Regions from separate parts of the Pantoea sp. X-Soil-TKNS-1280 genome, predicted to be linked through region 1. Evidence: predicted binding sites of a transcription regulator. Region 1 holds the regulator's gene; each other region holds the start of a gene.
What was found. The regulator Fur, encoded in region 1, represses iron uptake genes when iron is present. The targets are predictions, from matches to a motif close to ATAATAATGAGAACNACTATCAA.
Positions count from the first base shown of each region.

Region 2: the regulator Fur is predicted to act here: its motif matches at 3,677-3,699, upstream of AC6I8X_RS08175 (TonB-dependent siderophore receptor).
Region 3: the regulator Fur is predicted to act here: its motif matches at 4,132-4,154, upstream of AC6I8X_RS02720 (isochorismate synthase).

Region 1 is NZ_AP035962.1:1,250,667-1,260,811, reverse strand. Features, by position in the region: gene AC6I8X_RS05865 (DUF8812 domain-containing protein) at 1-215, opposite strand, end outside; gene pgm (phosphoglucomutase (alpha-D-glucose-1,6-bisphosphate-dependent)) at 410-2,050, opposite strand; gene seqA (replication initiation negative regulator SeqA) at 2,076-2,618, opposite strand; gene ybfF (esterase) at 2,866-3,630, shown strand; gene ybfE (LexA regulated protein) at 3,799-4,074, shown strand; gene fldA (flavodoxin FldA) at 4,197-4,727, shown strand; gene fur (ferric iron uptake transcriptional regulator) at 5,082-5,528, shown strand; gene AC6I8X_RS05830 (hypothetical protein) at 5,587-5,982, opposite strand; gene glnS (glutamine--tRNA ligase) at 6,219-7,886, opposite strand; gene nagE (N-acetylglucosamine-specific PTS transporter subunit IIBC) at 8,038-10,077, opposite strand.
Region 2 is NZ_AP035962.1:1,727,998-1,738,142, reverse strand. Features, by position in the region: gene AC6I8X_RS08190 (phosphatase) at 1-679, opposite strand, end outside; gene ghrA (glyoxylate/hydroxypyruvate reductase GhrA) at 727-1,665, opposite strand; gene treA (alpha,alpha-trehalase TreA) at 1,874-3,553, shown strand; gene AC6I8X_RS08175 (TonB-dependent siderophore receptor) at 3,759-5,858, shown strand; gene AC6I8X_RS08170 (GlsB/YeaQ/YmgE family stress response membrane protein) at 5,945-6,193, opposite strand; gene AC6I8X_RS08165 (flagellar brake protein) at 6,377-7,111, shown strand; gene AC6I8X_RS08160 (FGGY family carbohydrate kinase) at 7,151-8,638, opposite strand; gene AC6I8X_RS08155 (transketolase family protein) at 8,641-9,585, opposite strand; gene AC6I8X_RS08150 (transketolase) at 9,578-10,145, opposite strand, start outside.
Region 3 is NZ_AP035962.1:597,539-607,683, reverse strand. Features, by position in the region: gene fepG (iron-enterobactin ABC transporter permease) at 1-499, opposite strand, end outside; gene fepD (Fe(3+)-siderophore ABC transporter permease) at 532-1,488, opposite strand; gene entS (enterobactin transporter EntS) at 1,795-3,045, shown strand; gene fepB (Fe2+-enterobactin ABC transporter substrate-binding protein) at 3,040-4,005, opposite strand; gene AC6I8X_RS02720 (isochorismate synthase) at 4,182-5,360, shown strand; gene AC6I8X_RS02715 ((2,3-dihydroxybenzoyl)adenylate synthase) at 5,371-6,987, shown strand; gene AC6I8X_RS02710 (isochorismatase family protein) at 7,005-7,856, shown strand; gene dhbA (2,3-dihydro-2,3-dihydroxybenzoate dehydrogenase) at 7,856-8,614, shown strand; gene AC6I8X_RS02700 (hotdog fold thioesterase) at 8,618-9,034, shown strand; gene AC6I8X_RS02695 (SET domain-containing protein-lysine N-methyltransferase) at 9,068-10,145, opposite strand, start outside.

The DNA.
Region 1 (10,145 bases):
TCTTTTTTTATTCCAGCTTTTATCAATGTGTTTAAAACGCTTATTGTTGAGCGATCACCAAGATCGAACCCTCTGCCAAGAGTCACGCCCGAAAGCTGTTTGCGGCAAAGAGATAAATTCCCAGGCCAGTGAATAACCCTTGAATAGTTTCGACTTGATTTAACATTGTTACCTTCGGCGCGAAATGTCAGCAATCCTTCCTCTGGTTCAAGCATGATGTCCTATCCTGCAACCTGAAATGTGGACCTCACCTTAGCGTGTCGATTTGGTGAAGTGAACTGTGTCCTCCACGGTGAAATTACCAATAAAAAAGGGTTCATGATCAACATGAACCCTTCTGCATCAACCATTAGCAGGTCAATAAAATCTGCAAGATCGGCAATATATTGTATGCCTGATCCTGTATCGCTTACGCGTTCTTCAGCACTTCGCTGACAATCTCTACCGCTTCTTTCTCGATCAACTGACGATGCTCAGCACCAAGGAAGCTTTCACAGTAGATTTTGTAGGCATCTTCGGTGCCTGACGGACGAGCAGCGAACCAGCCATTTTCCGTCATCACTTTCAGGCCACCAATCGCCGCGCCGTTACCGGGTGCGGCCGTCAGACGCGCGGTAATCGGGTCACCTGCCAGGGTATCGGCACTGACCATTTCCGGAGACAGTTTCGACAGCGCTGCTTTCTGTGCCGACGTTGCTGAGGCCTGTAAACGGTTGTAGCTCGGTGCACCAAAACGCGCAGCCAGCTCATCATAATGCTGCTGCGGGTTTTTACCGGTTACCGCCGTAATTTCTGCGGCCAGCAGGCACATGATGATACCGTCTTTATCAGTGGACCAGGCTGTGCCATCGAAACGCAGGAAAGATGCCCCGGCGCTCTCTTCACCGCCGAAACCAAAACTGCCATCAAACAGGCCATCAACAAACCACTTAAAGCCAACCGGTACTTCCACCAGCTTGCGGCCAATATCGTTCACCACACGGTCAATCATCGCACTGGACACCAGAGTTTTACCCACGGCGACATCTTTGCCCCATTGCGGACGATGCTGGAACAGGTAGTTGATCGCTACCGCCAGATAGTGGTTTGGATTCATCAGACCAGCCGGAGTCACGATACCGTGGCGGTCATAATCCGGGTCGTTACCGAATGCCAGGTCGAATTTGTCGCGGTACGCCAGCAGGCCAGCCATGGCGCATTCTGACGAGCAGTCCATACGCACTACGCCATCTTTATCCAGATGCATAAAGCGGAACGTCTGATCTATCGCATCGTTAACGATGGTGATGTCCAGCTTGTAGTGCTCGGCAATACGCTGCCAGTAGGCCATGCCGGAACCGCCAAGCGGATCCACACCAATTTTCAGGCCCGCTTTCTGAATCGCCGGGAAGTCAATCACCTGCGCCAGACCTGCCACATATGGCTGAATCAGATCCTGTTCAACGATATGACCGCTGGCCCACGCCTGATCCAGTGGCAGACGTTTCACCTCTTTCAATCCACCTTTCATCAGCTGGTTAGCACGATCTTCCACCACTTTAGTGACGTTAGTATCGGCCGGACCACCATTCGGCGGGTTGTATTTAATGCCACCATCTTCCGGTGGGTTGTGCGACGGTGTGATAACAATGCCATCAGCCTGGGCACCACCGCGTTTGTTGTGCTCCAGGATGGCGTTAGAAATCGCCGGCGTCGGCGTATAACCGTTGTCCTGTTGCACAATCACATCCACGCCGTTAGCCGCCAGCACTTCCAGTACAGACAGAATCGCCGGTTCAGACAGCGCATGCGTGTCTTTACCGACATAGCACGGGCCAGTGATGCCGTTCTTTTTACGCTCTTCCGCAATCGCCTGAGCAATCGCCAGAATGTGCATTTCGTTGAAGCTCTGACGTCCTGCGCTACCACGATGGCCGGAAGTGCCAAATTTCACCGCATGTTCCGGATTAGCCACATCAGGCTGCAAAACGTAGTACTGAGAGGTTAATTGTGCAACGTTAATCAAATCGCTCTGCTGGGCGGGTTGCCCGGCACGGGGGTGATTGGCCATTGGCGCTTCTCCCTGACGCTTCAGTTTAAATGGTGCCGCAAACTTTCTCTGTCAGCTCCGGTGGGAACTGCATGGCTAACATGATGTGCTCCACCATGCTGCATTTGCGACCAGTATTGGTATTGGTGATCACCCAATACGGCGTGCCGGGCACGTGCTTCGGCTTAGTATGGGTGCCATTTTGCAACAGCGTATGCTCGTCACCCGCGAAATAAACACGGGTACGCCCCTGCAGTGACGCAGTGGCTTCAGCAAAGGCTGCGGGATCAAGACGATAGAGCGTTGACAAGACCAGCATGAAGCGGTTAACCGCCTTTTTTTGCTCCGCATACTCATCGGAAAGTAGCAGTTCACGTACCGCGCGAACGCGATCCTGCGGGCGCGGTTCGCTGCGCACTGGCTGTGATTCTTTTGCTGCAGCCTGAGCCACAGCAGGGGTTGCAGGGGCACTCTGACCGGCAGTGAACTTCAGCATGCGGCGCAAAATTTCGGAGGCGCTTTCGCCAATGTGCTGGGTGTGGCTGGCAATATAACGGTAGAGTTCTTCGTCAACTTCAATCGTTTTCATCTTTTTCCGTACGATTCTGGCAAATGACAGAACCACGCATTTCTGCAAAGGCCTTAGCAAAATCCTGCCGTGCAAAATGTGAGCGGGTTCTAACATGAGGATTATAAAGTTAAATCCCAGGCTGCCGATAGCGCTGGCATCGTTTCAGGGCAAAAGTCAGATAATGCCCTAATACCCACCTGGCTGGCTCCTGGACAGGTGGATCCATGATAACCTAAGCGAAGCTCACAACCGTAAGAACTTTGCCATGATTTTGAATGCCCGTCTGCAAACTGAACAATCTGCCCCCGAAGCTACCCCTATTCTGTTAATTCATGGCCTGTTTGGCAGCCTGGATAACCTCGGTGTACTGGCGCGTGGCCTGCGCGATGCCTGCCCTACCCTGCAGGTTGATGTGCGTAATCACGGCCTCTCCGGCCGCAGCGAAATCATGAACTATTCGGCGATGGCGCAGGATATTGTCGAAACGCTGGATGCCCAGGGCATCGATCGTGTCAGCGTCGTTGGTCATTCGATGGGCGGTAAAATCGCCATGGCGTTAAGCGCCATCGCACCACACCGCATTGAAAAACTGGTGATGATCGATATCGCCCCGGTCGATTATCAGACGCGTCGCCATGATGAAATTTTCGCCGCTATCCGTGCCGTAAGCGCAGCAGGTGTGACACGCCGCAGCGAAGCCGCTGAGGTGATGCGCCCCCTGCTGGATGAAGAAGGCGTGATTCAGTTCATTCTGAAATCGTTCCAGGACGGTGAATGGCGCTTCAATGTGCCGGTGTTGTGGGATAACTACACCACTATCTCCGGCTGGGAAGAGGTACCTGCATGGCCACATCCGGCGCTGTTTATCCGCGGTGGTGATTCACCCTATCTGGATAATCAGCACCGTGATGCGTTGTTGCGCCAGTTCCCCCAGGCACATGCGCATGTCATCAGCGGCGCCGGGCACTGGGTCCATGCCGAAAAACCTGAAGCCGTTTTGCGCGCAGCGCGCCGATTTTTTGTACTGTAAAAGCAAAAGCTTGCCGCGAACCGTTTAAGGTTGGCGTAGTCAGGGGCGCTGGAGTATGATGTCGCGCTAAAAATTTGCCACGGATGATTTTTTCACCGTGGCCGGGCCGATAATGTATAAATCGCGCAGCGCCTTTCCGCCGTTCGCGCCCACTCAGTTTTACAAATCATGGCAAAAGAACAGACTGACCGTACCACGCTCGATCTCTTCGCTGATGAGCGGCGTCCCGGTCGCCCCAAAACCAGTCCGCTGACGCGTGACGAACAGTTGCGGATTAACAAACGCAATCAGCTGAAACGCGATAAAGTGCGAGGATTGCGTCGTGTTGAGCTGAAAATGAGCAGCGAGGCCGTTGATGCACTCAACACCCTGGCTGAGCAACAAAACATCAGCCGCAGCGAATTAATTGAACAAATGCTGCTGGCGCAGCTCAAACTGTCGTAACAGGCGCAGACCGCACGCAGGAACAAAAGTCACGGCTTTACAAGTTCCGCCACTTTGCCCGGTCTGCTATCATTCGCTGTCATCACATATTCAATATCAGGATTTAAGAGGTCACTTAACCCATGGCAATCGTAGGCATTTTCTTCGGCAGCGATACCGGCAACACTGAAAACATTGCAAAAATGATCCAGAAACAACTGGGTAAAGACGTGGCCGAAGTGCATGACATTGCCAAGAGCACTAAAGAAGATCTCGAAGCATTCGATATTCTGTTGCTGGGCATTCCGACCTGGTACTACGGCGAAGCACAGTGTGATTGGGATGATTTCTTCCCGACGCTGGAAGAGATCGACTTCAATGGCAAACTGGTTGCGCTGTTCGGCTGTGGTGACCAGGAAGATTATGCAGAATACTTCTGCGATGCGATGGGCACCATCCGTGACATTATCGAGCCAAATGGTGCGGTGATTGTCGGTCACTGGCCGACCGAGGGTTACCACTTCGAAGCGTCCAAAGGTCTGGCCGATGACAAACACTTCCTTGGTCTGGCTATCGATGAAGATCGTCAGCCGGAACTGACCAACGAACGTGTTGATAAGTGGGTGAAACAGATTTTCGATGAGCTGCAGCTGAAAGACATTATCGAAGCCTGATCCCCTTTCCTACTCAATGTGGGCGCTGGCTCACATTGAGAATCGGAAATTCCTATAAAAATAATAGCCACGTTTTTTTAACTTTTACCTGCAAATCTGTAGAATACCCGTAACGGTCATCCGCTTATTCCTCTGGCATCAGAATGAGGCTGAGTGAAATGGAAACAAAGACCTGTACGATCCCCGCCGGCGTTAGCGACATTTTTCCCTACAGCCATTGGTGATTTCAGGACGTGCCCTTGGTTTTCATTTCACTGCTTGAGTTCTATAATGAGACGCAAATGAGAATGCGCGTGATCGACATTCAAGGCCCTGCGCCGCAAGTGACTAGCAAAGTAACAGGACAATATCCGCATGACTGACAACAACTCCGCATTGAAGAAGGCTGGCCTGAAAGTCACTCTACCCAGACTGAAAATTCTGGAAGTGCTTCAGGAACCCGAGTGCCATCACGTCAGTGCGGAAGATTTGTACAAACGCCTGATCGACATGGGCGAAGAGATTGGTCTGGCAACGGTATATCGCGTTCTTAACCAGTTTGATGACGCGGGTATCGTGACTCGTCATAACTTTGAAGGTGGCAAATCCGTCTTTGAACTGACGCAACAGCATCATCATGACCACTTGATCTGCCTGGATTGTGGCAAAGTGATCGAGTTCAGTGATGAGTCTATTGAGACGCGTCAACGTGAAATCGCAACACGTCACGGTATCAAACTCACCAACCACAGCCTGTACCTGTACGGCCACTGTGCGCTGGGAGACTGCCGCGAAGACGAGACGCTCCACGATAAGCAATAAAATGTGCTATGCAGTATGAAAAAACCGGTGCCTGGCACCGGTTTTTTTATTCCTGAGATTACAGAACCAGCGTTTCCTGCAGGTAACGCCAGCGCGGAATGGAGGTGGTGCAATCCAGCACCGCCAGAGAAATACGACTCTGGTTGTTGCCGTTCATCATCTGCAACTCACGATATTGAATGGTCACTTCCTGGCTTTGCTGTGAAATGATGGCATGTTCGCTGGTCGCGATACGCATCCCTTCCCGCTGACCACGCAACTGGCGGAACAACACCTCCATCGCATTTAAATCCAGCTGTTTACCCTGCGGGGTCACCATTTTGAAATCCGGGTGAAAATGCGAGAGAAACAACTCAATGCTGTCGTCAGTGCCCTCTGACTGATTAAAAATACGTTCTATAAGCTGATGTAAAACCACTACGCTGTGTTTGGCTTCCTGAGCGAGACTCGTCATTTTTTTTCCTTTTTCAACCCGCGGAGCAACGTCTGGGAGCGCATAGCCTACCTGAAATACAGTTTTTCACACTCGCAAATGGATTAATTTTACTAAAGTCAGATTAGTTGCAAATCCCGGTAACAAACGCATTTCACACCCCACAGCATAAAAGGTTGCCAGCCCGAAATTACAGCCAATAAAAAAGGGCGATTGCTCGCCCTTTCATGATGATATGGTGATAACGACAAAAAGGATTAATCGCCGATTTTCGCCCAGGTATCACGTAAACCGACAGTGCGGTTAAACACCAGCTTAGAGGGCTGTGAGTAAACGCTGTCCGCGCAGAAATAACCTTCACGTTCAAACTGATACGGCGCCAGCGCATCGGCGTCACGCAGTCCAGGCTCGACAAAGCCCTGTTTGATTTCCAGTGAATTCGGGTTAATGGTGGTGAGGAAATCCTCAGCCGCTCCCGGATTTGGCACGCTGAACAGACGATCGTAGAGACGGAATTCCGCAGGTAACGCGTGGATCGCGGAAACCCAGTGGATCACACCCTTCACCTTGCGGCCATCAGCCGGATCTTTGCTCAGGGTATCAACGTCACAGCTACAGTAGATGCAGGTGATATTGCCTTCTTCATCTTTCGCCACGCGCTCTGCACGGATCACGTAAGCATTACGCAGACGAACTTCTTTGCCCAGCACCAGACGTTTGTACTGTTTATTGGCTTCTTCACGGAAATCCGCACGATCGATCCACACTTCGCGGCTGAACGGCACATCACGCGTACCCATCTCCGGTTTGTTGGGATGGTTTGGCATGGTGATAATTTCTTCATGACCCGCAGGCAGATTCTCAATCACCACTTTCAGCGGATCGAGGACCGCCATCGCACGCGGTGCGTTCTCGTTGAGATCGTCACGAATGCATGACTCCAGCGACGCCATTTCCACGATGTTGTCCTGCTTGGTTACGCCAATGCGGCGGCAGAACTCACGAATCGAGGCGGCGCTGTAACCACGGCGGCGCAGACCGGAAACGGTCAGCATACGCGGATCATCCCAGCCTTCGACGATCTTCTCGCTCACCAGCTGCGTCAGCTTGCGCTTCGACATCACGGCATATTCCAGATTCAGGCGCGAGAATTCATACTGACGCGGATGAACCGGAATGGAGATGTTGTCCAGCACCCAGTCATACAGACGACGGTTATCCTGGAATTCCAGGGTGCAAAGCGAATGGGTGATACCTTCCAGCGCATCGGAAATGCAGTGGGTGAAATCGTACATCGGATAGATGCACCATTTTTTGCCGGTCTGATGATGTTCAGCAAACTTAATACGGTACAGCACCGGATCGCGCATCACGATAAAGTTGGATGCCATATCGATTTTGGCACGCAGACAGGCCTTACCTTCCTCGAAACCGCCATCGCGCATTTTTTCAAACAGCGCGAGGTTTTCAGCCGGGGTACGATCACGGTATGGGCTGTTTTTGCCCGGCGCAGTCAGGGTGCCACGGTATTCACGGATTTCTTCTGGTGTCAGCTCATCAACATAGGCGAGGCCTTTGTTGATCAGTTCCACTGCGTAGCTGTACAGCTGGTCGAAATAGTCTGAGGAGTAACAAACGTCTCCGCTCCATTCAAAGCCCAGCCATTGCACGTCGCGCTTGATGGATTCAACGAATTCCATATCTTCTTTCACCGGGTTGGTGTCGTCGAAGCGCAGATTGCACTGACCCTGGTAATCTTGTGCGATACCAAAGTTCAGACAGATCGATTTCGCATGGCCAATATGCAGGTAACCATTGGGCTCAGGCGGGAAACGGGTATGCACGCTGTTGTGCTTACCGCTCGCCAAATCTTCGTCGATAATCTGACGAATAAAGTTCGTTGGGCGGGCTTCAGCCTCACTCATCTCAAAATCCTCAAATACAATACGGGTGATTTGTACTACGAAGTAACGGAGTATGATCCACAAAGCGCAGGAGGGAAACAACCGTTTGTTGGCCGTTTTAAAACAAAAAAGGCAGGAATCGCTTCCTGCCTTACGGGTTCATCACAAGGACTTAGCCTTTAACCTCGTACAAACGGGTTTCACCTGCCACGACGGAACCACTCGCCAGCAGATTGAGGCCCGCGAAATCATCGCTGTTGCTGACCACCACCGGACTTATCATCGAACGCGCATGGGCGTTGAGGAAATCCAGATCCATCTCCAGCACCGGCTGTCCCGCCGCAACGGTCGCCCCCTCTTCCACCAGCCGCGTGAAGCCTTTGCCTTCCAGCGCGACGGTATCAAGGCCCATATGCACCACAATCTCGACGCCGTTGTCAGTTTCGAGGCAGAACGCATGGTTGGTGTTGAAGATTTTCACGATAGTACCGGCAATCGGTGCCACCACGGTTTTACCGGTGGGTTTGATCGCCAGACCATCGCCGACCGCTTTGCTGGCGAAGGCTTCGTCCGGCACCGCATCCAGTGCCACCACCTCACCACTGACCGGAGCCAGCAGCGTGGCTACCACGCGTTTTTCGCTGTTCAGCACCGCCTGAGGTTGTGCAGAAGCAGCAGGCTGAGCCGCCGCCACTGAGGCAGTCGCTGCCGCGGCCACCGGGCCTTTGGTCAGCACCGTTTTCATTGCCGTAGCAATGCTTTCAGCCTGAGTACCGACAATGATCTGCACGCTTTGTTTGTTCAGACGAATCACGCCAGAAGCGCCAAGACGTTTCGCCACACTGTCATTAACCTGCGAGGAATCTTTCACGTTCAGACGCAGACGGGTGATACAGGCATCGATATTGGTCAGATTGTCAGAACCACCTACCGCACCGATATAGCGACGGGCAAGGGATTCGGTCTGGCTTTCGTTGCTGCCACTGTGATCAACGTTGACGTCATAGCCATCAGTTTCATCATCAGCAGACAGTTCACGACCCGGCGTCATCAGGTTGAATTTCTGGATGGTGAAGCGGAACACCACGTAGTAGATGACGAAGAACACCAGCCCTTGTGGAATCAGCATCCACCAATGCACCGCCAGCGGGTTACGCGTTGACAGCACCATATCCACCAGCCCGGCGCTGAAGCCGAAACCAGCAATCCAGTGCATGCTGGCCGCGATAAACACCGAGAGACCTGTCAGTACCGCATGGATGACATACAGCACCGGTGCCACGAACATAAAGGAGAATTCCAGCGGTTCGGTGATACCAGTGAAAAAAGCAGCAAAGGCAGCTGCCAGCATGATACCACCGACTTTGGCCCGGTTTTCCGGACGAGCGCAGTGATAAATCGCCAGCGCTGCTCCCGGCAGACCAAACATCATGATCGGGAAGAAGCCAGCCTGGTAACGACCAGTGATACCCGGAATACCGGTACCATTGGCGATGGACTGCGCGCCACCAAGGAATTTAGGAATATCGTTGATACCGGCAACATCGAACCAGAACACCGAGTTCAGCGCGTGATGCAGGCCAACCGGAATCAGCAGACGGTTAAAGAAGGCATAGACACCTGCGCCGACGGAACCCAGCTTCTGAATCTCCTCACCAAAGCTCACCAGACCATTAAACACCAATGGCCAGATATACATCAGGATGAAAGCAACGAGGATCATCAGGAAGGAGACAAGGATCGGTACCAGACGACGGCCGCTAAAGAACGACAGCGCCTTAGGTAGCTCAACATGGCTGAAGCGGTTGTACACTTCCGCCGAGATAATCCCCACCAGAATACCGACAAACTGGTTTTCGATTTTGCCGAATGCAGCAGGCACTTGATCGACAGGTATTTTTTGAATCATCGCGACAGCAGCTGGCGAACACAGCGTGGTCACCACAAGGAAACCCACAAAGCCAGTCAGTGCCGCAGCACCATCTTTATCTTTGGACATGCCATAAGCCACACCGATGGCAAACAGCACGGACATATGTTCAATGATAGCGGCACCAGATTTGATCAACAGCGCAGCCAGAGCGTTACCCGCCCCCCAGCTGTCTGGATCGATCCAATACCCTACCCCCATTAAAATTGCCGCTGCCGGCAGGGTCGCTACCGGCACCATAAGCGCTCGGCCGACCTTTTGCAGATATCCTAGAACACTCACCTTATTCTCCCCCTTTGAGACTGGCGTTTTCCCGGTGCGGGTTGATTTTATTATCCCGGCATCCGGTA
Region 2 (10,145 bases), 480 kb from region 1:
GGCGGCGCGGCGTGACATTTAACACGCGATCTTCGGGAAAATCCACTTCCCGCGTAATGCGCAGGCAATGCTCGAAATGACCGAGAGTAAAGGCGGTATGGGAATCGGAACCAAACGCCAGACGGCCTCCGGCATCACGAACCGCTTCAGCGATAGCACGACAGTTGGGCTCACTGCCTGGACGTGAATGGGTGAACGACGAGTTGTTGATCTCCAGCGCCACATCATAATGCGCCGCCGCTTCGGCAATGGCGCGGATATCGACCGGAAACTTAGGATTACCCGGATGGCTGATGATATGCACCAGGCCGCCAGCCATCGCCGCGATCATCGCTTCGGTATGGTGGGCTTTATCGCGCGGGGCATACACCGGCTCATGGAAACCGGCCACGATCAAATCCAGCGCGTCCAGCATCGGGCCGCTACAGTCGATCTCACCCTGCTGATTTTTGATATTGGCTTCAATGCCACGCAACACACCGACACCATCAATCACGCGCGGCCAGATGCGCATGTTGACGAAGTGCCAGTAATGCGGCGCATCGGCCATATCCGGACCATGATCGGTAATCGCGAACAGCTTCAGACCGTTTTGTTTCGCCTGCACGACATAGTCATGCAGCGTGCTGTAGGCATGGGTACTGGCAACGGTATGCATATGTAAATCGACGGGATACATCGGTTTCTCCTGACAGGCCGTCTGCAACAGGCAAACGGCAAAGTGATTTAATAACCGCGCTGACGATCAACCAGACCGGGGGCCTGCTGCCCCTGCTCCAGCTTCAGTATGGCATCTGCAATATAATCCATCGTCTCTTGCGGCAACGTCATTGCAGCATTATGTGGCGTAATTGTGACATGCGGATGTGACCAGAGTGGATGGTCTGCCGGTAATGGCTCGGTCTGGAACACATCCAGCGTCGCGGCCGCCAGCTGCCCGCTGTTGAGTGCCGCCAGTAAATCGTCCTCCACCACATGTGCACCGCGCGCAATATTGAGGAAAAACGCCCCCTGTGGCAGGCAGGCAAACAATTTTTTGTCAATCATATGGCTGGTTTGCGGTGTGGCCGGCAGCAGGTCAATCAACACCTGGGTGCCATCCAGAAAGGCGGCCAGCTGGTCAGCGCCATGAAAGGTTTGTATTCCCGCCAGGGTTTTCGGCGAGCGGCTCCAGCAACGCACCGGAAACCCCCACTGGACCAGGCTTTGTGCCACACTGCGGCCCAGTACGCCCGCGCCGAGGATGCCAATGGTGAAATTTTCCCGCGTGTAACCATCAAGCTGCTGCCACTGCGCCTGCTGTTGCAGGCGTTGATAGTCAGCGAAGCGACGAAACCAGCCCAGCACACACCAGGTCGCATATTCCTGCATCTGCTGCGCCATACCGGTATCTTCCAGCCGGAATAGCGGCACGTTGTCTCCTAACATGTGCGGGTGAAGCTGTACCTGATTGAGGATTTCGTCTACGCCCGCCCCCATGCCAAACACGCCTTTTAATGCGCGTCCGCTCAGCATTTCCACTGGCGGCGATCGCACCACCGCGTAATCCGCCGGAGCGTTATCGCCTGGCTGCCAGTAACGCACCTTCGCCTGCGGTAATCGCTGTTGTAACCCACTGAGCCAGCTCTCCGGGTCTATCGATGGGTGATACCAGATGATCTCCATACTGCTCTCCATTTTTTTCTTTCAGACTCAGGGAAATAGCGCCGCAGGGCAAGTAAAAACCTCAGCGTTAATGCAATTTCTGCCGTGATTAATTCAGGGTGCTTCACATTTCCGGTGCTGCAAGCGGCTATCGCTGGCGATAGCGACTAAAGTTGTTTGGGTGGTCAATGCGTTAGCGCACCACTTTTTCGGACAAGGAGAAAAACCGATGATAAAAAATGTCGTATTCACGCCAGGGCATCTTCGCCTGTTGCTCAGTACCGCCCTGCTGATGGGGTCCGTCGTTGCCGAGGCCGCAGATAACAGCCGGATGCTCAGCAGCCAGCCACAGCCACCGGATGTGCGCCTTGGGCCACTCTTCAATGCTGTTCAGCAGGCCAAATTTTATCCGGACCAGAAAACCTTCGCCGATGCGGTTCCGAAATATAATCCGTCCTCAATTCTTGCCGACTGGCAGATGCAGAAGAACCAACGCAACTTCGACTTAAAGCATTTCGTCGATGCCAACTTCACCCTGCCTGCCGCACAGGATAAATATGTGCCACCTGCCGGGCAGAGCCTGCGTGCGCACATTGATGGCCTGTGGCCGGTCCTGACGCGTTCAACACCCAATACCAGCCAGTACGATTCTCTGTTGCCGTTGCCAAAACCTTATGTGGTACCCGGCGGTCGCTTCCGTGAGGTTTATTACTGGGACAGCTACTTCACCATGCTCGGACTGGCCGAGAGCGGCCACTGGGACCGGGTGCAGGATATGGTGGATAACTTCGCCTCTGAACTCGATCGTTACGGCCATATCCCCAACGGCAACCGCAGTTACTATCTGAGTCGCTCGCAACCGCCGTTCTTCAGCCTGATGATCGATTTGCTGGCAAGCCATGACGGTGATGGCGTGTATACGAAGTATCTGCCGCAGTTGCAGAAGGAATATGACTACTGGATGGCAGGCAGTGACAACGTCGCAGCAGGCCAGGCCAGCCAGAGGGTGATTAAGCTGAGCGACGGTACCCTGCTTAACCGCTACTGGGACGATCGCGATGTGCCACGCACCGAATCCTGGCTGGATGACGTCAACACCGCGCAGAAAGCCCCACAGCGTGACAAAAAACAGGTGTATCGCGATCTGCGTGCAGGTGCAGCCTCCGGTTGGGATTTCAGTTCCCGCTGGTTTACTGATGCGCATAATCTGGCCTCGATCCGCACCACGCAGCTGGCACCTGTTGATCTGAACAGTTTGCTGTTCCATCTGGAACAGACCTTAGCCAAAGCGGAGAAGCTGGCAAAAAACAACGATCGGGCACAGCAGTTTGCCGCGCAGGCAGAGAAACGCCAGGCGGCGATTAATCGTTATCTGTGGAATGAGCAACAGGGTTGGTACGCCGATTACAACTGGCAGAAAAAGCAGGTGCAACCGCAGCTAACCGCCGCCACCCTGTTCCCGCTTTATATGCAGCTCGCCAGTGATAAACAGGCAGATCGCACGGCTAGCGCAGTGGAGAAACAGCTGCTGAAACCCGGTGGGCTGGTGACCACCACGGTGAATAACGGCCAGCAATGGGATGCACCGAATGGCTGGGCCCCCCTGCAATGGGTAGCCGTGACCGGGCTGGAACATTATAAACAACCGCAGCTGGCACAGCAGATTGGTCAGCGCTTCCTGCAAAACGTCCAGATGACCTATGACAAACAGCACAAGCTGGTAGAAAAATACGTGGTGGAAGGTGCCCAGCTTGGCGGTGGTGGCGGTGGTGAATATCCCCTGCAGGACGGCTTCGGCTGGACTAATGGCGTGACGCTGATGCTGCTCGACAAATATTGTCCGAAAGATAAAACCTGTAATAGCGCACGGGATATTCCCAATATGCCGACGCTGACTGCCACACATTAATCACCATGCCCTTTAGCGGCGCAATTTATCGCGCCGCTACCCTCCCCTGATCAGTCCTGCAGCTGTTAATTTTCCTCACAGCGCGATGATGATTTTTTTACATCTTGAAATGACCTTATCTAAAAGATAATAATTCTCACTCTAATTTTTATTTCTATTAACGCTTTTTGGCAACCCACTGCCTTTTTCTGTCTGAGGACTTATCATGACCCGCCTGTTTACCCTCAATCGTTGCCGTGTGTTGTGCTCGCTGGCACTGGCGTTACCCGGCCTCAGTTTCGCCGAGGACTCGCTGGTGGTGACCGCTCAACCTCAGGAGAGCGCCACCTCGCCAACCCAGGGTTACCTGGCCACCCGCAGCAGTGGCGCGAGTAAAACCGACCAGCCACTCATCACCACACCACAGTCAATTTCGGTGGTCACACGGCAACAGATGGAAGACCAGGGGGCAACCGATCTTAATCAGGCCCTGAATTACACCCCCGGCGTGTTTACCAACTTTGGCGGTGCCGCCACCCGTTATGACACCATCTCGCTGCGCGGCTTCCACGGTGGCGATGTGGATAACACCTTCCTCGACGGCCTGCGCGTGATGAGTGATGGCGGCAGTTTCAATGTGTTGCAGGTGGATCCCTGGTTCCTCGATCGCATCGACGTGATCAAAGGTCCTTCCTCGGCGTTATATGGTCAGACAGTACCCGGCGGCCTGGTGAATATGGTGAGCAAACGCCCGCAATTCGCTGAAGAGGGGCACTTCCGGCTGTCAACCGGCACCCATGCCACCAACAGCGCCGCCTTTGATTACACCAATGCAATCAACGATCAATGGGCGTTTCGTCTCACCGGCATCACCCGCAACAGCGACACGCAATACGATCATACCCGCGAAGAGAAGTATGCTATTTCGCCCCAGCTGATGTGGCAGCCGGACGAAGATACCAGCCTGATTCTGCGTGCTTACCTGCAAAAAGATCCTTCCGGTGGTTATCACGGGTCCGTCCCTGCCGAGGGTACGCTGTACAGCCATAATGGCCGCAAGCTGAGCGACAGTTTCTATGAAGGGGATAGCGCGCTGGATCAGTTCAAGCGACACGAGCAGATCTACAGCTATGATTTCTCCCATCGTTTCAATGAAGTGTGGTCAGTGCATACCACCGGCAGCTACAGCCACTCCAATGTTGATCTGGACCAGGTCTACCAGATTGGCTGGGATGCTACCAACCCGGACCTGCTGACCCGTTATTATTCCGGTGAGCGCTCCTCGCTGTCAGCGTGGGCGACGGATAACCAGTTGCAGGCGGATTTCAGCACCGGCGCATTGCAGCATCGTGTCACCCTCGGCGCTGAGTATCATCGTTATAAGAACGATATTTTGAGTGCCAGCGGCTATGCCAGCTCACTCAATCCGTGGACCGGCGAAGCGGTGGGTACCATGCCGGATTATGACTGGGCCGCCGAGACGCGCCGTTACTATCAGACCGGTCTCTATTTGCAGGATGAGTTACAGCTGGATCGCTGGCATATGGATCTTTCCGGCCGTTATGACCGTATCGTCTCCGAAAATGGCACCAGCCGCCGCCAGGACGACCATATCAGTGGCCGCGCAGCCCTGCTGTATGCCTTCGATAATGGTATTTCGCCTTATGTCAGCTGGAGCCAGGCAATTACGCCAGCCTCACTGACCGATCCCAATGGCAACCAGTTGAAACCGACCACCTCCGAGCAATATGAGGCCGGGGTGAAATACCAGCCGGTGGGCACGCGGGATATGTACTCGGTTGCGGTATACGACCTGACACAAAACGATGTCGCCAACCGTGACGTGATATCCGGTACCTATACGCCTTCCGGCAAGGTTCATTCACAAGGGATCGAACTGGAGGCACGCAATCAGCTTACTCCGCGCTTCAGCACGCTAGCCGGTTATACCCTGAACCATCTGCGCTTTAAGGACTCGGTGGATGGCAACGATGGCCATACGCCTTACGTCACCCCCAACAGCATGGCGTCCTTCTGGGGTCATTATCAGTTTGATTATGGTCTGAGTGCCGGTGCGGGGATACGTTACATTGGCAAGCAATGGGCAGATAACGAAAACACTACGCGTCTGCCGTCGGTGACGCTGTTTGATGCTTCAGTGCGTGCTGATTTGAGCGCGTGGCACTCAGGTCTGAAAGGGGCGTGGTTGCAGGTGACAGCCAATAACCTGACTGACCGTAAATACCTTGCGGCCTGTTATGGTACCGGTTATTGCTACCGTGGTGCGGAACGTACCGTGACGGCAACGATTGGTTATGATTTTTAAATCTTAAGATCCCGTAGCGGCGCGATTTATCGCGCGGGTTTTAAAAGACGCGCGATAAATCGCGCCGCTACGGAATGCGCTAATAACTAACTGCGAACTTTACGGTAAATCCACAGCACCACGATGGAACCAATGACCGCCACCACGAAGCTGCCGAAGTTAAATCCATCCACCTTACCAAAGCCAAACAGGGTACTGATCCAGCCGCCGACAACCGCACCCACCACGCCGAGAACCACGGTCATAATAAATCCGCCACCGTCTTTACCTGGCATAATCCATTTAGCAATAATCCCGGCAATCAGGCCAAAAATAATCCATGAAATGATACCCATTTGTTGCTCCTTACTTTATTAATCAAGGTGTTCACAGCGATAAGTATAGTCCGGGATTTTTGATCTGCTGCACAAACGCAACGGGAAAAAATAGTTAGCAGACTAAAGCTTCTTTATCCTGTACCGATAACAGTCACAAAGCCGCGCAGGCGTGATGGTAACGATCGGAAAGTGGAGCAGGACGTGAAAGAAGCCGATAAAGAACAATATCTGAAACGAGGCACATTGGCGGTTCTGAATGTGATGAAAGACCTGTTACGTTATCAGACCCCGCTGATGGTGAGCGTCTCCCACAGTCAGTTTATTAGCCGAATGCTGGCTACGGACGAAGATCAGGTGATCTTCGACCTCGGCAGCAATGCGCAGGATAACGCCCTGGCGTTAAGTAGCGGCGAAGTCAACATCGCGGCGGAAACCCAGGGAGCGAAGGTGGAATTCAGCCTGAGCGGTTTGCAGCAAGTGACTTATGAAGGGCTGCCTGCCTTCAGTGCCCCTTTGCCGGAGCTGGTGTGGCAAATTCAGCGCCGCGAATTTTTTCGCGTCAGCGCGCCACTGGAGCCGGCATTCTGGTGCCACAGCGAATGGCCGGACGGCAACAAAGTGCGTTTTCGTTTGCAGGATCTGTCGCTGGGTGGCATTGGCGTACTGGTGGATGAAAAGCTGCCCGAAGGCCTGAGCCAGGGCGACTCGTTTAAAAATCTGCGCGTCGAACTGGGGGAATATGGTCATTTTGAGGTGACGGCACAACTGCTGCATATTGGCGAGCGCAGCACCGTCACCAGCAAAAATGAAACCCGCATCACCCCGCGTCTGAGTTTTCGCTTTACTGCGATCGAACCGGTGCAGGAGCGCCAGCTGCAGCAGGTGATCTTTGCGCTGGAACGCCTGGCGCGTGACAAGGCAAATCGATTCCAGTAATCCTTACGGCGCGGCCTGCCCGCGCCGCACTGTTCCAGACTAATGGGGCTGATAACGGCAGCGTGAGACTGCGTCCAGCCAGCCTTTATAGTTTTCCTGTATCTGTTTCGCCCGCTCCTCACGTGGATAGATGACGCTGCCACCCTGCAACGCCGCCATTTCACTGCCCTGCTGCCACCAGCTCAGCGTACGTCCGGCCAGCAATGCTGCGCCCAGCGCCGACACTTCCGGCGTCGGTGCCCGGTGCAGCGGACGCTGTAACACATCGGCCTGCAGCTGCATCAGCCAGCTGTTTTCCGTGGCGCTGCCATCCACGCACAGCGTCGCCAGCTGCACGCCACTCGCCTGTTCCATGGCGAAAAACACATCGGCGATCTGAAAGGTGATTGATTCCAGTGCCACCCGCGCCAGCACCTCAGGTGTCGCCGCATCGGTTAAGCCGCATAACATGCCGCGTGCTTTCAGATCCCACCAGGGCGCGCCCAACCCGGACAGCGCCGGAACAAAATAGACCCCCTGGTTATCTGGCGTGCTTTGCGCCATGCGCGTCAGTTCCCGCGGATCGCTGACGCCAATCATGCGCCCGAGCCAGGCTGCACCAGAACCGGTGTGGGTGATATTGCCCTCAAAGGCAAAACGCAAAGTGCCGTCATGCCAGGCCACCGTGGTGCTGAGGCCGTTTTCCGTCAGCAACGGGGTAGCCATCGACATCATCAGGGACGATCCGGTGCCGTAAGTGGCCTTCACCACCTCCTCGCTGCCGTTGCGCTGTGCCTGTAACGCCGCATGGGAATCACCGATACGCGCCAGCAGCGGCGTACCGGGTGCTAAACCGGGGATATCGCCAATGGTTACCACTCCCTGCGCACTGGCAGAAGGGACAATTTGTGGCAGGGCGGCGCGCGGAATATGAAACAACGCCAGCAGCTCATCATCCCAGTCACCCGCATGCAGGCTATACAACTGGGTGCGGGCCGCATTGGCATGGTCGGTCACAAAACACTCGCCGCCGGTGAGTTGCCAGCTTAACCAGCTATCAACGGTGCCAATGCACAGCTCTCCTGCCTGCGCGCGCGCCAGACCGTCCGGCAGCGTCGCCAACATGCCGGTCAGTTTGGCGGCGGGAAACATCGGGTCAACCGCCAGCCCGGTCAGGCCGGTGATGCGTGCCGCTTTGCCCGCCTGGCGCAAATCACGGCAGAACGATTCGGAACGGCGGTCCTGCCAGCTCACCAGCGGGGTGAGCGGCTGCCCGTCACGCCGCTGCCAGATCAGCACCGACTCACGTTGATTGCTGATCGCCACGGCGGCTACCGGCGCACCGTCACATTGTGCCAGGCAATCCGTCACTGCCTGTTTTACCGCCTGCCAGATCGCCAGCGGGTCCTGCTCCGCCAGCCCCGGTTGTGGATGGGCCAGCGTCAGCGGCTGGCTGCCACGCGCCACTACCGTGCCACTGCGGTCCACGGCAATCGCTTTGGCGTTGGTGGTGCCCTCATCAATCGCCAGTATTAACGGCCCTGCCATGTTCACGCTCCTGCGCAAATGCGCACTGCATTGTTCACTACGCCAGCAGCATCAATGCTATGCCGGGCACGGGTAGAGGCGCGATCTCCGGCGATAGCGTATTGCCCATCCGGGATCCCCAGCCGTAACAGCGGGATGCCACAGCCTCCTTCGGCCAGCACCTCCGCTACCAGGCTGCCTACACCGCCGTTAACGTTATGTTCTTCCACGGTGATCACCGCTGGATAGTGATTTAACAGTTCGCGCAGCTGTTGGGTATCACAAGGGCGAATCGATGGAATGGCGATCACACCTGCATCGATCCCCTGTGCCTGCAACTGCTCTGCCGCCGTGACAATTTCGTGTACCGTCGATCCCATCGCCACCAGCGCAATGTCACGCCCGGTGCGCAATACATCAATCTGACCCGGGCGGAACTGGTAGTTTTCATCGTGCAGTTGCGGCAGGTCTTTACCATCCAGACGGATATACACCGGCCCAACATGTTCCAGCGCGTAATCAATGATCTGACGACACTCCAGCGGGCAGGAAGGCGCATAGATTTCGATGTTGCCAAAGCCACGCATCACGGCGATGTCGTCAATGCTGTGGTGGGTGCTGGCCAGCGGGCCGTAACTGGCTCCGGCATTCAGACCAAACAGTTTGACGTTGGTGTTGTTGTAGCAAACATCGACTTTCACCTGTTCATTGGCGCGTGAAATCAGAAAAGGCGCAGCGTTACAGGTCGCCGCCACTTTGCCGCCGATCGCCAGCCCGGCAGCGGTGCCCACCAGGGTTTGCTCGGCAATACCGACATTCACCAGCCGATCCGGGAATGCCTTGATAAAGGGAGATATTTTGGCGGTAGATGTCGAATCCGCCACCACCGGCACCAGATCGATACCACGATTGACCGCGTCAATAAACGCGTTGACCATCACGTTGGCCAGGTGTTGTGCATTACTCATCTTTCAGCTCCTCCAGTGCCTGTGAGACCTCTTCTCCCTTCGGTACCCGGTGATGCCACTCGGCCTTGCTTTGAATAAACGAAACACCAAAGCCTTTTTCGGTATCAGCCACCACCACCTGGGGTTTGCCATTGCGCGGCAGGTTCTCCAGCGTTGCCACCACCGCCGCCATATCGTTACCGTTGCATTCGGTGACTTCTAAGCCGAATGCACGCCATTTTTCCGGCAGAGGATCGGTGTTCATGATGTCGCGCGTGTGTCCTGCCAGCTGTAACTTGTTCTTGTCGTTGATGATCACCAGGTTATCGAGGCCATAATGCGCCGCCACCAGCGCCGCTTCCCAGTTACTGCCCTCCGCCAGTTCACCGTCGCCGGTCACCACATAAATCATGCGGTTGCTGCCATCCTTTTTCGCTGCCAGCGCGATCCCGACTGCCACCGGTAAACCGTGGCCGAGTGCGCCGGTATTCAGCTCGACACCCGGAGTTTTTTGCCGCACCGGATGGCCCGGCAGGTGCGAGTCGGCATGCTGATAGGTTGGCAGCCAGTCGGTGGGGAAA
Region 3 (10,145 bases), 650 kb from region 1:
CACTCCATAAACCGGCGCTGACCGCAGACTCGAGCGACGCGCTGATAATCAGCCAGCTGTTGAGCGCCATCAGTAAGGCACGCACGCTGATGCCGACAATAATCAAACGAAAGGTTTCTACGCCATTGCGCCAGGCAAACAGATACACCAGCGCTGCGGTGATAATGCCGCCCAGCAGCGCGGCAAGGGTTATCGCCGACGCATTTTGATTAAACAGCACCAGCGCGACCAGCACACCGCTATAGGCACCGGTGTTAAAACCCAGAATGTCCGGGCTGCCGAGCGGGTTACGCAGCAGCGACTGAAAAATCGCGCCACTGATACCGAGCGCCGCGCCAATCAGCAACGCCATCAGCACGCGCGGCAAGCGCCATTCCAGCAGAATCAGTTTCACATTGCTGGCGCCTTCGCCCCGCAACACCTGCCAGACCTGTTCACCGCTGATCGGCAGTGTGCCACGAGTCAGCGCCAGAAAAGCCAGCAGTCCGCATCCCAGCATCAGCCAGAGCGAATTCATCAGTGCGCGCCGCGTCATACCGCACCTCGCCCTAATTTGCGTCGTACCAGCACGATCAACATTGGCGCGCCGAGCATCGCGGTGACGATGGACACCCGCAGCTCACCAGGCACCAGCAGGCGACCGATAATATCTGCGGCTAATAACAGGATCGGCGTCAGCAGCGCAGTGGCGGGTAGCAACCAACGATGATCATTGCCCACCAGCCAGCGTGCCAGATGCGGCGTCATTAAACCGAGAAAAGCGATCGGCCCGACCGCTGCCGTTGCCGCGCCGCACAGCAGCGCTATCGCCAGCAGCCCAAGCAGTTGGGTACGCGCCACGCGGGTTCCCAACGCCGTCGCCATATCGCCCCCCATGCTCAGGCTGTTAAGCGCCTGCGACAGGCAAAAAGCCACCACGCTGCCCACCAGCACCGCCGGAAACAGGGTACGCAAAATGGTGAAATTGCGGATATCCAGCGAACCGCTGTGCCAGAAACGCAGATGATCGTAGATGTCAGGATTGAGCAGCGAAATCCCCGAGGTTAACCCTTCCAGCACCGCCCCCAGTGCCACCCCCGCCAGAGTCAGACGCACCGGGTTCACGCGTCCGCCACCTATCGCGCCGGTCATCGCCACCAGCAGCGAAGCCAGCAGCGCGCCGCCAAAGGCAAAACCGAGCCATGCGACCGGTGAATCAGCACCAAACAGCGCAATGCCCAGCACCACAGCAAAACCAGCCCCGGCGTTCACCCCCAGAATCCCCGGATCGGCCAGCGGGTTGCGCGTCAGGCTTTGCATCAACGCACCCGCCAGCCCCAGCGCAACGCCTGCCAGCAATCCGGCCAGCGTACGTGGCAGACGTGCATCGCGCACAATCACGCAATCCGCATCAGAACAGGTTGAGATAAGCGAATGATAAACATCGGAAAAAGAAATAGATTTTGCTCCCAGCATCAAACTGAGAGCAATAAGAAGCACCAGCAGCATCCCTGATCCTGCGAGTGCACGAGTCTGGTACATAGCGTTATGAACCTTCAACTTATACCCTTCATCCTTCAAACTGTAGGTGCGTTGGCTGCGCTCGCTCACCCCGGTCACTTACTTCAGTAAGCTCCCGAGGATTCACTCGTTTGCCGCCTTCCTACAGCTCGAATGATTTAGGTATATCAACGTCGTCGCGTGCGTAGCGTAAATATGATAATGATATTTGTTATCGTTATTACTCGTATTTGTCTATGTTATCATGACTCGCCTCACGGAAGATGAGGAAAATTGGTGCAAAAAGGCAAAGAAATGAACAAACCCTCCCACTTTATTGATCTCTCCCTGCTTAAATCCCACCCGGCGTTTCGCGCGGTGTTTATCGCCCGTTTTATCTCGATTGTCGCCCTCGGCATGCTGGCGGTGGCGGTACCGGTACAAATTCAGCAAATGACGGCGTCATCCTGGCTGGTCGGTCTGGGGGTGACCGTGGCGGCCTGCGGCATGTTTATCGGTTTGCTGACCGGGGGCGTGCTGGCCGACCGTTATGAGCGTAAGAAGCTGATTTTATTCGCCCGTTCTACCTGTGGCCTTGGCTTTGTCGGGCTGGCGATTAACGCTGCATTACCACAACCCTCACTGATGGCGGTGTATCTGCTGGGATTGTGGGATGGCTTCTTTGGTGCGATTGGCGTGACCGCGCTGCTGGCCGCGACGCCAGCGCTGGTCGGGCGCGAAAACCTGATGCAGGCCGGTGCCCTGACCATGCTGACCGTACGCTTCGGCTCGATTCTCTCCCCGGCGATTGCCGGTATGGTGATTGCCAGCGGCGGTGTGGTGTGGAACTTCGCGCTGGCAGCGGCGGGCACACTGCTGACCGTGCTGACTCTGCTCAAACTCCCGCCATTGCCGCTACCGCCGCAGCCGCGTGAGAACCCATTGAAATCACTCGCCGTTGGTGTGCAGTTCCTGTTTAGCACGCCGCTGGTGGGAATGGCGGCGCTGATCGGCGCGCTGGTGACGCTGGCCAGTGCCATCCGCGTGCTGTACCCGGCCCTGGCACCGCATTGGGAGGTCAGCGCTGATCGGCTGGGATTGATGTTTGCCGCGGTGCCACTCGGCGCGGCAGTAGGGGCATTAACCAGTGGCCGCCTGGCGCATGCCAGCCGTCCGGGGCTGCTGATTCTCAGCAGCGCGATTGCCGCTTTCGTTGCGCTGGGGCTGTTTGGCCTGATGCCATCATTCCCCCTCGCCCTGCTGTGTCTGGTGGCTTTTGGCTACTTCAGTTCGATTACCAGCCTGGTGCAGTACACCATGATCCAGGCGTTAACGCCGGATGTACTCCTTGGTCGTATCAACAGTCTGTGGACGGCACAGAATGTCACCGGCGATGCGCTGGGCGCGGCAATGATTGGCGCGATGGGGTCATGGCTGCTGCCACCGCAGGCCGCAACGATGTTTGGCTTCGCGGCGGCGGTGCTGGGTGTGCTGATGTGGTTTTTGATGGGGCGCTTACGCCATTATCAACCGCCAGCGGTCACGCTGGCGGAAGACGCATCATGATTTAACGAACAATTTTTCCAGACGCGCCAGCAAATTGCTGGCGCTGTAGTAATCAAGGCGGAAGGTATCCGCCCCCAACGCATACACCTGCTTATGCGTGACCGCCTCGTTTTGTGCCAGGAATGGATTGCTCAGTACCGATTGCGCGGTTTTATCATCGGCAGCAAATAGCAGAAAGCTGTGGCCAGTCAGGCCGCTGGCGACGGTTTCACCCGATAGCTGAATAATATCTTTGCGCTGCCCCATGCTGTGACTCTGCTGAATATTGGCCGGGGGCATCGCCAGCGTGAAACCGAGTTGCTGCAACAATTTGCCCTGGGCTGATTCTGCCGTCCACAGATTCACAGCACGCCCGTCGCCGTTCCATACCATGGCAGAAACTGGCTGCGGTGGCAGCGTGATGGCTTTTTTCAGTGCCGCTTCACGATCGTCAAAAGCCTTAATGCGCTGTGTCGCCTGCACTTCGTGGCCAGTGGCATCGCCAAGCAACGTCACTAAATCCTGCCAGCTTTTATCGTCGTAATTGATCACCAGGGTCGGAGCAATGGCAGACAGCTGGCTCACCAGTTTGATGGCGGAGTCATTACCGGTGGCGCTGACGATAATCAGATCCGGCGCTTCCGCCGCAACGGCTTCTGCACTGGGTTCACCGATATACAGACGCTTCACGCCACGCTGTTTCGCCACCTCGCCCCACTGACGGAAAAAACCTTGATCGTCGGAGAGGCGGCTGTTCGGTGCGGTAGCCCCCGAGGCGATGACCGGGGCATCAATCGCCAGCAGCGAACCGGTCAGCGTGAGGCTGGTCGAGACAATACGCTGCGGCGCTTTGCTGAGCGTGACGATGCCCTGCTCGGTTTGAATCTTGCGCGGCCAGCCCTGGTCAGCGCGCGCCATGCTGCTGAAAGCCTGCAAAATGAACAACAGGACAAACGTGCCCCATAATCCGCATTTATTCATAAGTTTTCATCCACCGTTTAGCTTAATTCGGCGTCCGGCATCAGCGCCGGAAAACGCCTAAAGATAAGGGAACTCCCGCGAATCGATTGACTCTTTCGCCCGTTCGACGTAGGTTACTGGGCCATAATAAAAATGATAATCATTCTTAATAATCTTATCATTTAAAGGTGGAAATTATGGTGGAATCGTCCACGTTTGAAAATGCCTGGCTGCAGGATTTTTCCGCACTTTGCCGCGGATTCCTGTTTACCTCTCCCTGGCAGAGTCTGGTGACGCAGGGCTGTTACACCACCCTGACTGAGTCAGTGCAGGATGCTGCCGATTTACAGGGCCATTTTCAGCAGCAGCTGCGTCAGCACTTTGCTGCGGCCAAAAAGCAAGGTATTGAGAAACCGATTCTGGTGGGTGCCATCCCGTTTGATGCCAGCCAGCCTGCAGCCTTGTTTATTCCTGAGTCTTATCAAAACTTTAACCGTGCCGAACTGCTGACCACGCTGCCCACCCAACCCGGTGCGCTGCCTGAGGTGCGTCGTCGTGCTGCCGTACCGGATCACGATGTTTTTCTCAACATGGTGGCCGAGGCTGTTGCCGCTACCCAACGGGGCGATCTCGACAAAGTGGTGCTGTCGCGCCTGATGGATATTGTCACGGAACAACCGGTGGATAGCGCTGCGCTGATGCAGCGGGTGATTGCGTTAAACCCCAACAGCTACCATTTCCATTTACCTTTGCCGCAAGGCGGCGTACTGCTCGGTGCCAGCCCGGAACTGATGCTGCGTAAGCACGGCCGTGACTTCAGTTCCTGCCCGCTCGCCGGTTCTGCGCGCCGGGATAATGATAGCCAGCGTGATCGTGCCGCAGGCGACACCCTGATGAACTCCAGTAAAGATCGGCACGAACATCAGCTGGTGACCGATGCGATGCGTAATACGCTGCAACCACGTAGTCGCCTGCTCTCGGTGCCAACAGTGCCATCGCTGATTACCACAGCAACCTTATGGCATCTCGCCACGCAGATAGATGGCGAGGTGCAGGACGAGCGCGAAAATGCCCTGTCGCTGGCCTGCCTGCTGCATCCAACCCCGGCGCTGAGTGGTTTCCCGCATCAGCGTGCTCAGCAACTGATTCAGGCGCTGGAGCCTTTTGATCGCCAGTTGTTCGGCGGCATTGTGGGCTGGTGCGATGAGGCAGGCAATGGCGAATGGGTGGTCACTATTCGCTGCGGCACGGTGCACGATACGCATGTGCGTCTGTTCGCCGGTGCAGGCATCGTTGCCGACTCACAACCCGAATCAGAATGGCGTGAAACCGGCGTGAAGCTGGATACCATGCTGCGCGCCTTTGGACTGCAATAAAGGAAAGACCATGAGTATTCCCTACAACCGCTGGCCGGATGACCTGGCCGCGCGTTACCGCGAGAAAGGCTACTGGCTCGATGTGCCGATGACCGACATCCTGGCGCGTCAGCAGCACAATGAGGCGATCGCGGTTATCGATGGTGATCGTCACATCAGCTATCGCGAAATGCATCGGCTGACTGACAACCTGGCAGCGGCGCTGCAACGCCGTGGCCTGAAAACTGGCGATACTGCGCTGGTGCAACTTGGCAACGTGGCTGATTTTTACCTGACGCTTTTTGCCCTGTTCAAAATCGGCGTGGCACCGGTCAATGCGCTGTTCAGCCATCAACGTACCGAACTGACCGCTTATGCCGCGCAGATTGAACCGGTGCTGCTGATTGCCGACCGCAGCCATCCGTTGTTTGCCGATGACAGCTTTATCGATACGCTGTGCCGCTCGCATCCGTCACTGCAACAGGTGATTCTGCGCAACGATCATCAGCCTGAAAACACCCTTGAGGCGCTGCTGACGGAAACCGCCGGTGACTTCACACCGACACCGAGCGCCGGGGATGAAGTGGCGTTCTTCCAGCTTTCGGGCGGCAGTACCGGCACGCCAAAACTGATCCCACGCACCCACAATGATTACTATTACAGCATTCGCGGCAGCGTTGAGATTTGCGCCGTGACTGAGCACACCCGTTATCTGGTGGCGCTGCCCGCTGCACATAACTTCCCGATGAGCTCACCAGGTGCGCTTGGCGTCTTTTATGCCGGAGGCCAGGTGGTACTGGCTGCCGATCCCAGCGCCACGCTGTGCTTTCCGCTGATCGAAAAACACCAAATCACCGACACCGGCCTGGTGCCGCCAGCGGTCAGCCTGTGGTTGCAGGCGATTCAGGAATGGGGCAGCAATAAACAGCTGGCCTCGCTCGAACGTATGCAGGTGGGCGGAGCCAAGCTGGGTGAAACCCTCGCCGCGCGGATTCAACAGGAAATCGGTTGCAGGCTGCAACAGGTGTTCGGCATGGCTGAAGGCCTGGTGAATTACACCCGCTTCGACGATGACGAAAAAACCATCCTCACCACCCAGGGACGCCCGATTTCTGACGACGATGAAGTCTGGGTAGCCGACGCCGAGGGCAACGCCCTGCCGAGCGGTGAAGTGGGCCGTCTGATGACACGCGGACCTTATACCTTCCGTGGCTACTACCGCAGTCCGGAGCACAACGCTGCCAGCTTTGATGCCGATGGATTTTACTGTTCCGGCGATCTGATTGAGATCAACCCACAGGGTTACATCACCGTGCAGGGCCGCGAGAAAGATCAGATCAATCGTGGCGGCGAGAAGATCGCGGCAGAAGAGATCGAAAACCTGCTGCAACGTCACCCGGATGTCATCCACGCCGCGCTGGTGTCGATGAACGATGAGCTAATGGGTGAAAAAAGCTGCGCCTTTATTGTCGCCAGCCAGCCGATTAAACCAGTGGTGCTGCGTCGCCATCTGCGCGAACTGGGCGTTGCCGAGTTCAAATTACCCGACCGTATTACCTGCGTAGACGCCCTGCCGCTGACCCCGGTTGGCAAGGTGGATAAAAAACGTTTGCGCCAACAGCTTGCCGACCAACAAGCGCAAGCCTGACCTGTTCCGGAGATTGTATGGCTATTCCAAAATTGACCTCTTATCCGCTGCCGACCGCCACCGAGTTGCCTGCCAACAAGGTGAAGTGGAGCCTGGAGCCGCAACGCGCGGCGCTGCTGATTCACGATATGCAGGCCTATTTCCTTAACTTTTGGGGCGAAAACAGCCCACTGGTGAATCAGATCGTCGAAAACATTGCGCGTCTGCGTGCGTACTGCAAAGCGCAAGGCATTCCGGTGTTCTACACCGCGCAGCCGAATGAGCAGAGCGATGCGGACCGCGCTCTGCTCAACGATATGTGGGGACCGGGCCTGAACAAACATCCCGATCAACAGAAGATCGTCGATGCGCTGGCCCCGGATCAGGATGATCAGGTACTGACCAAATGGCGCTATAGCGCATTCCATCGGTCGCCGCTGGAGTCGATCCTGCAGGAGATGGGCCGCGATCAGTTGATCATCACTGGCGTGTACGCCCACATCGGCTGCCTGACCACCGCTACCGATGCCTTTATGCGCAATATCCAGCCATTTATGGTGGCCGATGCGCTGGCTGACTTCACCCGTGAAGAACATATGATGGCGCTGACCTATACCGCAGGCCGCAGTGGCAAAGTGGTGATGACGGCTGATCTGATGCCACTGCCGCTCTCCAAAGATGAACTGCGCGCGCTGATTCTGCCGCTGCTGGAAGATGATGATGTGCCGGAAGATGATGAAAATCTGATTGATTATGGTCTTGATTCGGTACGCGTGATGGCACTGGCCGCTCGCTGGCGCCAGGTGCATAGCGATATTGATTTCGTCAGCCTGGCGAAAAACCCCAGCATTGATGGCTGGTGGGCGCTGCTGTCACGGGAGCGCGCGTAATGAGTCTGCCTTTCGATTTTCGCGGGAAAATTGTCTGGGTCACCGGTGCCGGTAAAGGTATCGGCTACCATACCGCCCTCGCCTTCCATCAGGCGGGGGCGCAGGTCGTCGGTTTCGATCTGCGTTTTGATCAGGCGGATTATCCCTTCTCCTGCCAGGTCATGAACGTGGCTGATGCCGCCGAGGTAAAAACCGTGTGCCAGCGGCTACTGGCCGAGCAGCCGCGTCTTGATGTGCTGGTAAACGGTGCCGGGATCCTGCGCATCGGCAGCACCGAAGAACTGGCGTTTGAGGACTGGCAGGCGTGCCTGGCCGTCAATGCAGGCGGGGCATTCAATATGTTCCAGCAAACGCTGCCGGTATTCCGTCAGCAACGTGCTGGCGCCATCGTCACTATCGCCTCCAATGCCGCCCATGCGCCGCGCCTCGGCATGTCCGCCTATGGCGCATCAAAAGCCGCACTACGTAGCCTGTGCCTGACGGTCGGACTGGAGATGGCACCGCTCGGCGTACGCTGCAATATCGTTTCACCCGGTTCTACCGATACCGATATGCAGCGCAGCCTGTGGCATACGCCGGAAGCGGAACAGGAAATGATCAACGGCTTCCAGGATCAATACAAACTGGGGATCCCATTGCGCAAGATCGCACAACCACAAGAGATCGCGGCCAATATTTTGTTTCTCGCATCTGATCTTGCCAGCCATGTGGTGCTGCAGGATATTGTGGTCGATGGTGGCGCAACATTGGGAGCCTGATGCATGGCTATCTGGAAACGACCGTTCGATCTGGCAGCACTCAATAAAATCGGTGAAAACTCACTGGTGGGGCACCTTGGCATTGTGTTTACGGTGATTGGCGACGATTACCTCGAAGCCACCATGCCAGTCGATGCCCGCACGCAACAGCCGTTTGGCCTGCTGCACGGCGGCGCATCGGTGGTGCTGGCGGAATCGATGGGATCAATTGCTGGCTACCTTAGCGTGGAAGAGGGAAAAAGCGTGGTGGGGATTGAGGTGAGTGCCAGCCACCATCGCGCCGTCAGCAGCGGCGAGGTGCGCGGTATCTGCCGTCCACTGCATCTCGGCGCACGTAATCAAAGCTGGCAGATTGAGATTCGCAATGGCCGCGATCAGCTGTGCTGTAGTACTCGTCTGACGGTGGCGGTACTGGGTTAGAACGTGGGTGAGCACTAAAGTGCTCACCTTTCATTATTTGCCCGATCCGGCAAGCGGCTTCTTCTTGTTATATTTCGCTTTACCTCTGAGTGTCAGCTGTCCGTTAAAACCTATATATCGCACAAGGCGACGAGTCTCAAAACCCACCTTTCTGCAATATTCTGTAAACGCCTTTTGATTATGCTCATTGGTTGATATTCGATAACCATCAATAATTTCTGTGGTAATCTTTTTATAAGAAGAAGGGTTAAGATTCCCGCCACTCTGAGCGATCAGGGCATTAATTTCCTCACGGGTCATTCCCCGTTCTATTAAGAACTTTCGTCCTTTATCTTTAAAAACATTTTTGACCATCACCTTTTGTCGGAAAGGTTCATAGTTTACTTTGTATTCCCGACTAAATTTTTCAATAGATCTGTTTCCATTACGTTGCTCCTGAGTGAGAGCCGCCCATTTTACCATTGCAACCATCATTTCTTCATTTTGCTGCTCAACTTGCATAATTTTTTCACCCGCCTCTTTAAGGCCATCAGCGGTAGCATAAACCTGCAATGTATGACGGCTTATATTATTCCTTTCACAAAACGCGGTCTTCGTGCCATAGTTTTTTCGGACTTCCCCCAGCGCCATCCATTCCCGGATAAGATCTGCGGTTATCCTGTCATCCTGACCTGGCTGGCGATTAAGCACCGCTCTGCCACGTGCCGTAAATTTATTGTCTTTGAAAAAATAAGGTAACTTGCTCTCATCAAGATTATTTTTTATACAGAATGCATGCAGGACTTCCTGAGATAATTCAGAATTATTTTGCATTAACATGCCATGAAGTTCTCTCATATGTCCTGGTTGGACATAATTTTTCTCTTCTGTCTGATTGCGGGCATAATTTTCTATTCTTTGCAGACTTTTCAGACCACGCGTATTGACCCCTGACCTGCGCAGTACTGAATCAAGCGTTTCAAAAAGCACATTATATTTTATCGCCAATTTTTCTCTTGCCCCAGGTATCGCGCGTTCTTCTTCCGTTTTATTCAGCCATTCATTAATCGCTTCTTTAGGGTTTGAGAATTTATGTCCTTCATCAAGCTGAATTTTTTGTTTCCCTCGCAAT